2 regions of the Oscillibacter sp. KLE 1745 genome follow, and region 2 is predicted to be linked to the other one. Evidence: a T-box and tRNA genes for the amino acid it is inferred to sense, from the RefSeq annotation. Region 2 holds a T-box; the other holds one or more tRNA genes.

Region 1 (3,411 bases), on a different contig from region 2:
GGCTGTACGACATGTCCACCCCGGCGGCGATGAACTGTACCGCCATGGAGTCCAGCAGAGGATAGGCGTTCAGCTCCAGAATGCCCAGGGTCAGGAAGATCAGGGCGGTGCCCCAGAAGCCGGGGCGGGTGGTGTAGAATACCACATTCACCCCCAGGGCCAGCACCAGACAGGCGTTCAGCAGGCGTTTGATCGGCACCTCCGGGTGGCGGTCCGCCCAGCCTCCCAGCAACGGCTGAGCCAAAATGCCGGCAAAGCAGCGAATGGAGGCAAAGATCCCCGCCTCCCCGCTGGTAAAGCCCCGCCCCAGCAGCAGAGAGGTCTGGTAGCCTGCGAAGATGGCAAACATGGCCCAGTAGACCACGTGGACCAGCGTATAGGATACGTTCAGCCGCCGCAGAGAGGGGAATTCGGTCATACGGTCTCCTTTCCGGGAATCAGCAGACCCAGCAGGGGTTCAAAATCTACGCCCTCCCGCATAGGCAGGTCTTCCGCCGCGGTCCGCTCCGCGCAGGCACGGACGAACGCCGCCGCCTCTCCGGCGGCGGAGGAGAGGGACTCCCCCCGCACCAGGGCCCCGGTGAGGACGCTGGAGAACACGTCCCCGGTGCCGTGGAACTCATGGGCCACATAGGCGGTCTGAACGGCCTCCGTCTTCCCGGTGCGGGCGTCGAAGCAGACGGCGCCGGTCCGGCCGGGGGCCAGAGAGGCGCCCGTCAGCACCACAGACCGCCGCCCTCCCAGGCTCAGCCGCTCCGTGATCTCCCGGAGGCCCGCCTCGCCGGCGGGCAGCGTCTCATAGGGCTGGCCCAGCAGCAGAGCTGCCTCCGTCAGGTTGGGGGTGATGACGTCCGCCAGCTCCGCCAGCCGGGCCATGCCGCTGCACATGGCGGCGGTGTAGGTCTGGTAGACCCGGCCGTAGTCCCCCATCACCGGGTCCACCACCACCACGGTGTCCGGTCCCCGGAACCGGCAGATAAAGTTCTCCACCACGCCGATCTGCCGCTCACTGCCCAGGAAGCCGCTGTATACAGCCTGGAATGTCAGGCCCAAGCTGGCCCAGTGGTCCGCCACCTTGGACATTTCGTCGGTCATGTCCAGAAAGGTGAACCCCTCGAACCCGCCGGTATGGGTGGAGAGAAATGCCGTGGGCAGGGGGCAGCACTGGACCCCCATGGCGGAGAGAATAGGAATGGCCACAGTGAGAGAACACCGGCCGAAGCCGGACATGTCATGAATGGCAGCAACGCGTGGGGTCATCATGGTACGCTTCCTCTTTTCAATGGTTTTGAACAGACTGCATTTCATTGTATCGTAGATTTTCCTATTGTTCAAGAGGAAGAGATGTGATATACTGCAACTATCCCGGCATCATCTCTGCGGGTATGGTGGAATTGGCAGACACGATGGATTTAGGTTCCATTGGGCAACCGTGCAGGTTCAAGTCCTGTTACCCGCACCAGCTCGCCGCAAGCGTCATATCGCTTGCGGTGAGCTTTTTCATTTCATTGCAGAGCTTATCGTGCGCTCGTTCTGCTGCTTCTCGATTTCAAACTGAACCAACTTCACTGGGCTTCGGTTTGGGTCCGCCGCTTTGCGGCGATTTTATCTTACTCACGAGGCAATATCGACTCCAACCGGCCCTGCCATCAAAAGGGGCATCTTTTTGGGATGTCCCTTTTGACGGGTTTCGCTGTCCGGAGGGATGACTCCGCCCTCCGATGCTCTAAAATACGCGGGTGAATGAATTTGCATTGCGCTAGGCATCCGCTTTCCGGGAAAACACCTGCCCGCCGCCCGTGCCGACTGGAAGGGCGGTGCTGAAAATGTGGATTTTGACCGAACCGTTCCCGCCCAAAAAGAACGATATCCAGAGGCCGCCGTTTTTTGACGTTCGGCGGCCAGAGAACGGCTCCAAACGGCCGGTCCCCTTCTGTGCTTCCACGGTCCCGCAGCCACTGCCGTGCTGCTGGCCGCGCCCTGATTGAAACTAAAAAAGGAGACGCGCTGAAAAGCGCGTCTCCTTTTACAGCAGAGTTTGCCCGTGGTGCATCCGGCACGGCAGGGCGGCGGATCAGACCTCCAAATTCCGGCCGGTCTCCCGGTCGAAGACATGGGCCACGTTCCCGCCGAAGGTGAACGGCAGGGCGCTGCCGGTGGCGGGAATCGGATGCCCCGCCCCCTGGAGATCCATGGTCTGGAGGATGACGATGGTGTCCCGCCCGCAGGCGTCCACGTGGAGATGGACCGCAGAGCCCATCATCTCCGCCACGTCCACAGTGCCCCGCACCGCCTGGGACGCATCCCCGGCCAGGGAGATGTGCTCCGGCCGGACGCCCAGCGTGATGGGGCCGGGCTGGACCTGCTTCCGGGCCAGGTTCGCCTGCTTGGCTTCGGAGAGTTCCACCCGGGCGTTCTCCAGAACCACCGCATAGCGGCCGTCTTCCTTCACCAGCTCCGCATCAAAGAAGTTCATCTGGGGCGTGCCGATAAAGCCCGCCACGAACAGGTTCGTGGGATGGTCGAACACCTCCTGGGGCGTGCCGATCTGCTGGATGACGCCGTCCTTCATGATGACGATCCGGTCGCCCAGTGTCATGGCCTCTGTCTGGTCGTGGGTCACGTAGATGAACGTGGTGTCGATCCGCTGGCGCAGCTTGATGATCTCCGCCCGCATCTGGTTGCGCAGCTTGGCGTCCAGGTTGGAGAGCGGCTCGTCCATCAGCAGGACCTTGGGCTCCCGCACGATGGCCCGGCCAATGGCTACCCGCTGGCGCTGGCCGCCGGAGAGGGCCTTGGGCTTGCGGTCCAGATACTCCGTGATGCCCAGAACCTCCGCCGCCTGATCCACCCGCTTGCGGATCTCCTCCTTGGGGTACTTCTTCAGCTTCAGGGGGAAGGCCATGTTCTCCCGCACAGTCATGTGGGGGTACAGAGCGTAGTTCTGGAACACCATGGCGATATCCCGGTCCTTGGGTGCCACATCGTTCATCAGCTTGCCGTCGATATACAGTTCGCCGCCGCTGATCTCCTCCAGGCCGGCGACCATCCGCAGGGTAGTGGACTTGCCGCAGCCGGAGGGACCTACCAGCACGATGAACTCCTTGTCCGCAATGTTCAGGCTGAACTCCTGCACTGCCAGCACGCCCTCATCCGTAATCTGGAGGTTCGTCTTCTTCTCCTCAGAGCCCTTTTTCTTCTTGGCGGGTTCCTGGTGGGGATAGACCTTTTTGATGTTTTTCAGAATAACTTCTGCCATGATATCAGGCTCTGGAAACAGCGCCTCCGCAGCTGTTCCCTCACGGCCGGCCGGGGCCGGTCCGCCTCTGTGGCAGGTCTCCACACTGCCGCACCGCGAGCCAGGCGGGGTTCTCCTCCTTTTTTCGTCCCGCTCTCGGCAGAATGTGGAGT
Region 2 (3,411 bases):
AAAAATATGAAATGGGCAGGCTCTGCCTGCCCATTTGAGTCCAATGTGGTGCCACGCAAAACGAAGATTTTGTGGGGCGCCGTGTCCGGTGAAAAGGGGAAACATCAGCTCCGACGGCGCTGACCGCCGGAGCTTTTTTCTGCTTATCAACCCAGAGTTGCGCGATAGCTGGTGGACGCAACCGCCCGCCCCGGGTATGCTGAGACCATCAAAACAAAAGGAGGCAACTACAATGGCATTCAGTTCCATTATCATGCTCCCGCTGCTGCTCCTGTTTCTGGCCATCTGGGCAGGGCTCATTTATCTGCTGATCCTGCTGATCCGGGCTTTGCGGAAGTACCTGCGGGGCGGGGAGGCCCGCCGGGAAAAAGCGGAGACCTGCCGTACCCTGGGGGAGGTCCTCAAGGCCCACCGGATGCGCTGCCAGATGACCCAGGAGTTCGTGGCGGAGGCCCTGGGGGTCAGCCGGCAGGCGGTCAGCAAATGGGAGACCGGCACGGCGGACCCCAGCACCTCCAACCTGCTGGCCCTGGCGAAGCTCTTCGGTGTGCCAGCGGAGGAGCTGCTGCATCAGGCGACCGGCGGGGGAGTATGAAACAATCGGAATCAAGGGGCAGCGATATAAGTCAGGGGGCGAAAAGCCTTCCCTGCGAAGTGTGAGGGCGCATTGGGCGCGCCTGTATGAAAATGGGCCTGCTTCCTGTGAGGCAGGTCCATGCACCAAGCACTTCGGTTTTAACAAGTCCGGCTGCCTCGGCGCCCAGCTTTTCTCCAATATCCATCTGTTCACACGTTCGGTTCTATAAAATGGGCAGCAGATTGGTCCCAATATTTTTTGTAAACCCGATCTGTATTCCCATCAAGATTCAGTTGGTACATCCGAAATGTAACCAGAAAATTCTTGGGCTGCCACTGTTCTTCGTAAGAATATTGGTACTTCATTCCAACGTTCCGCATAACGCCGCCGCTTCTTGGGTTGTTTCGGTCATGCGTTGCTGTGATATAAGGCAGGCCGTCCTTTTTCACTTGGGCGATCACCGCTTTGCCCGCTTCTGTGACAAGTCCCTGATGCCAGAATTCCCTGCGAAGCCCATATCCGAAATCGTGATGTTCCTCCATATCCACTTTTATGTAGCCGATGGGATGATCGTCCGTTTTCAAGCAGATCGGGTAAGCGTATGCCTGCGGCTGGACATATTTTGAAGCGTATCTTTCTTCATAGAATTTCTTGGCTTCTTCTATGCTGTCTATCGGATACCAGGGCAGGAATTGATTGACTTCCTTGTCATGGAGAATCAGAAACAGCCATTCCAGATCGCGCTCTGTGAATTTCCTCAAGATCAAACGCCCGGTTTCCAATGTGGGCGTGTTTATCAGGGTGCCCTTCACGGTTTCGCCTCCCCCCCAAATTGCCAGAGTTTTTTCTGCTGCCATACGTTGGATTTTCCCCATTATACAGAGCAGGACGGGCAAAAACAAGATGTCGACTGGATTGTACAGCGCTTTTCCCGCTTACCTCTTGACAAAACGCGCAAAGCCACATAAAATAGACCCGTTAACGACATTGATGGGAAGAAAGGCGAAATGTCCCGCCTTCAGAGAGCCGGCGGCTGCTGCGAGCCGGTGGGGGACCTTCGCGGATGACTGTTCCCGGAGTCTCCCGCCTGAACGGACATAGTAGGGTGGGACGGCAGGCCCCGTTACTGGCCGAGGCCCTCCGGGCCGTTGAGCGCCATCCGGCAACGGCTGGCGAAACCAGGGTGGTACCGCGTAGCTTTTACGCCCCTGACCGTAAGGTCGGGGGCGCTTTTACAGCTTGAAGAGGGGATTGACATCTCCTTGCCCGTAGGGGGCACACCGCATCCGTCAGGCGGCAGAGCCGCCAACGGCTGCGCAGCAGAGTGCCTTCACCAGCGGCATCAGTCACTGGCGACGCAACCCAAGGCGGTTGGGTCAAAGTATTTTTGCCACGTACAGAAGGTGAATTGCCCCGTAGAAGCAAGAGAGGCCGCCCGGGGGCGCGCCGCGGCAAAAATAAATCGAACAGAGAAATCCATTCACAGGAATGAGGAGAAGGATATGAAATACGATTTTGCCAGCATTGAGAAAAAGTGGCAGCAGAAGTGGCTGGAGGAGAAGCCCTTCACCGCCGTCACCGGGGACAAGACTCGGGAGAAGTTCTTCGGCCTGATCGAGTTCCCCTATCCCTCCGGCCAGGGGCTCCACGTGGGCCACGCCCGGCCCTTCACCGCCATGGACATCATCTGCCGGAAGAAGCGGATGCAGGGCTACAACGTCCTGTTCCCCATCGGCTATGACGCCTTCGGCCTGCCCACAGAGAACTACGCCGTTCAGCACCACATCCACCCCGCCAAGGTGACCCACGACAACATCGAGAACTTCCGCAAGCAGCTCCACATGCTGGGCTACTCCTTCGACTGGGACCGGGAGGTGAACACCACCGACCCCAGCTACTACAAGTGGACCCAGTGGATCTTCCTGCAGATGTTCAAGAAGGGGCTGGCCTACAAGGCCTCCATGCCCGTCAACTGGTGCACCAGCTGCAAGATCGTCCTGGCCAATGAGGAGGTCGTGGACGGTGTGTGCGAACGCTGCGGCGGCCAGGTCATCCGCAAGGAGAAGAGCCAGTGGATGCTGGCCATCACCAAGTACGCCGACCGGCTCATCGACGACCTGGACGACCTGGACTTCATCGAGCGGGTGAAGATCCAGCAGAAGAATTGGATCGGCCGGTCCGAGGGCACGGAGGTGGACTTCACCGCCACCAACGGCGACAAGCTGACGGTCTACACTACCCGGTGCGACACGCTGTTCGGCGTGACCTATATGGTCATCTCCCCGGAGCATCCCTATCTCCAGCAGTGGAAGGACCAGATCCAGAACTGGGATGCTGTGGCCGCCTATATCGAGGAGGCCGCCCGCAAGTCCGACTTTGAGCGGGGCGAGCTGAACAAGGAGAAGACCGGCGTCCGGCTGGAGGGCATCGAGGCCGTCAACCCCGCCAGCGGCAAGCACGTGCCCCTGTTCGTCTCCGACTACGTGCTGATGGGCTACGGCACCGGCATCGTCATGGGCGTGCCGGGCCACGACCAGCGTGACTGGGAGTTCGCCACCAAGTTCGGCCTGCCTATCGTGGAGGTGGTCCAGGGCGGAGACATCACCAAGGAGGCCTTCACCCTGAAGGACGACACCGGCATCATGGTGAACTCCGGCTTCCTGGACGGCCTCACCGTGAAAGAGGCAATTCCCACCATGAAGAAGTGGGTGACGGAGCAGGGCATCGGCCGTCCCAAGACCAACTTCAAGCTCCGGGACTGGGTGTTCAGCCGCCAGCGTTATTGGGGCGAGCCCATCCCCCTGGTGAACTGCCCCAAGTGCGGCTGGGTCCCC

Evidence for each region. A T-box is a leader RNA that pairs with one kind of tRNA and senses whether it is charged. The one in region 2 lies ahead of leuS (leucine--tRNA ligase), so its partner is inferred to be a tRNA-Leu.
Region 1: it encodes a tRNA-Leu, which carries the amino acid that the T-box ahead of leuS (leucine--tRNA ligase) is inferred to sense. The anticodon was not compared.

What each region holds. Positions count from the first base shown of each region.
Region 1 is NZ_KI271741.1:19,900-23,310, reverse strand. It holds gene HMPREF1546_RS11710 (MFS transporter) at 1-418, opposite strand, end outside; gene HMPREF1546_RS11705 (pyridoxamine kinase) at 415-1,263, opposite strand; tRNA gene HMPREF1546_RS11700 (tRNA-Leu) at 1,380-1,462, shown strand; gene HMPREF1546_RS11695 (ABC transporter ATP-binding protein) at 2,075-3,259, opposite strand.
Region 2 is NZ_KI271762.1:85,849-89,259, reverse strand. It holds gene HMPREF1546_RS15445 (helix-turn-helix transcriptional regulator) at 233-595, shown strand; gene HMPREF1546_RS15440 (GNAT family N-acetyltransferase) at 787-1,374, opposite strand; T-box leader at 1,556-1,790, shown strand; gene leuS (leucine--tRNA ligase) at 2,080-3,411, shown strand, end outside.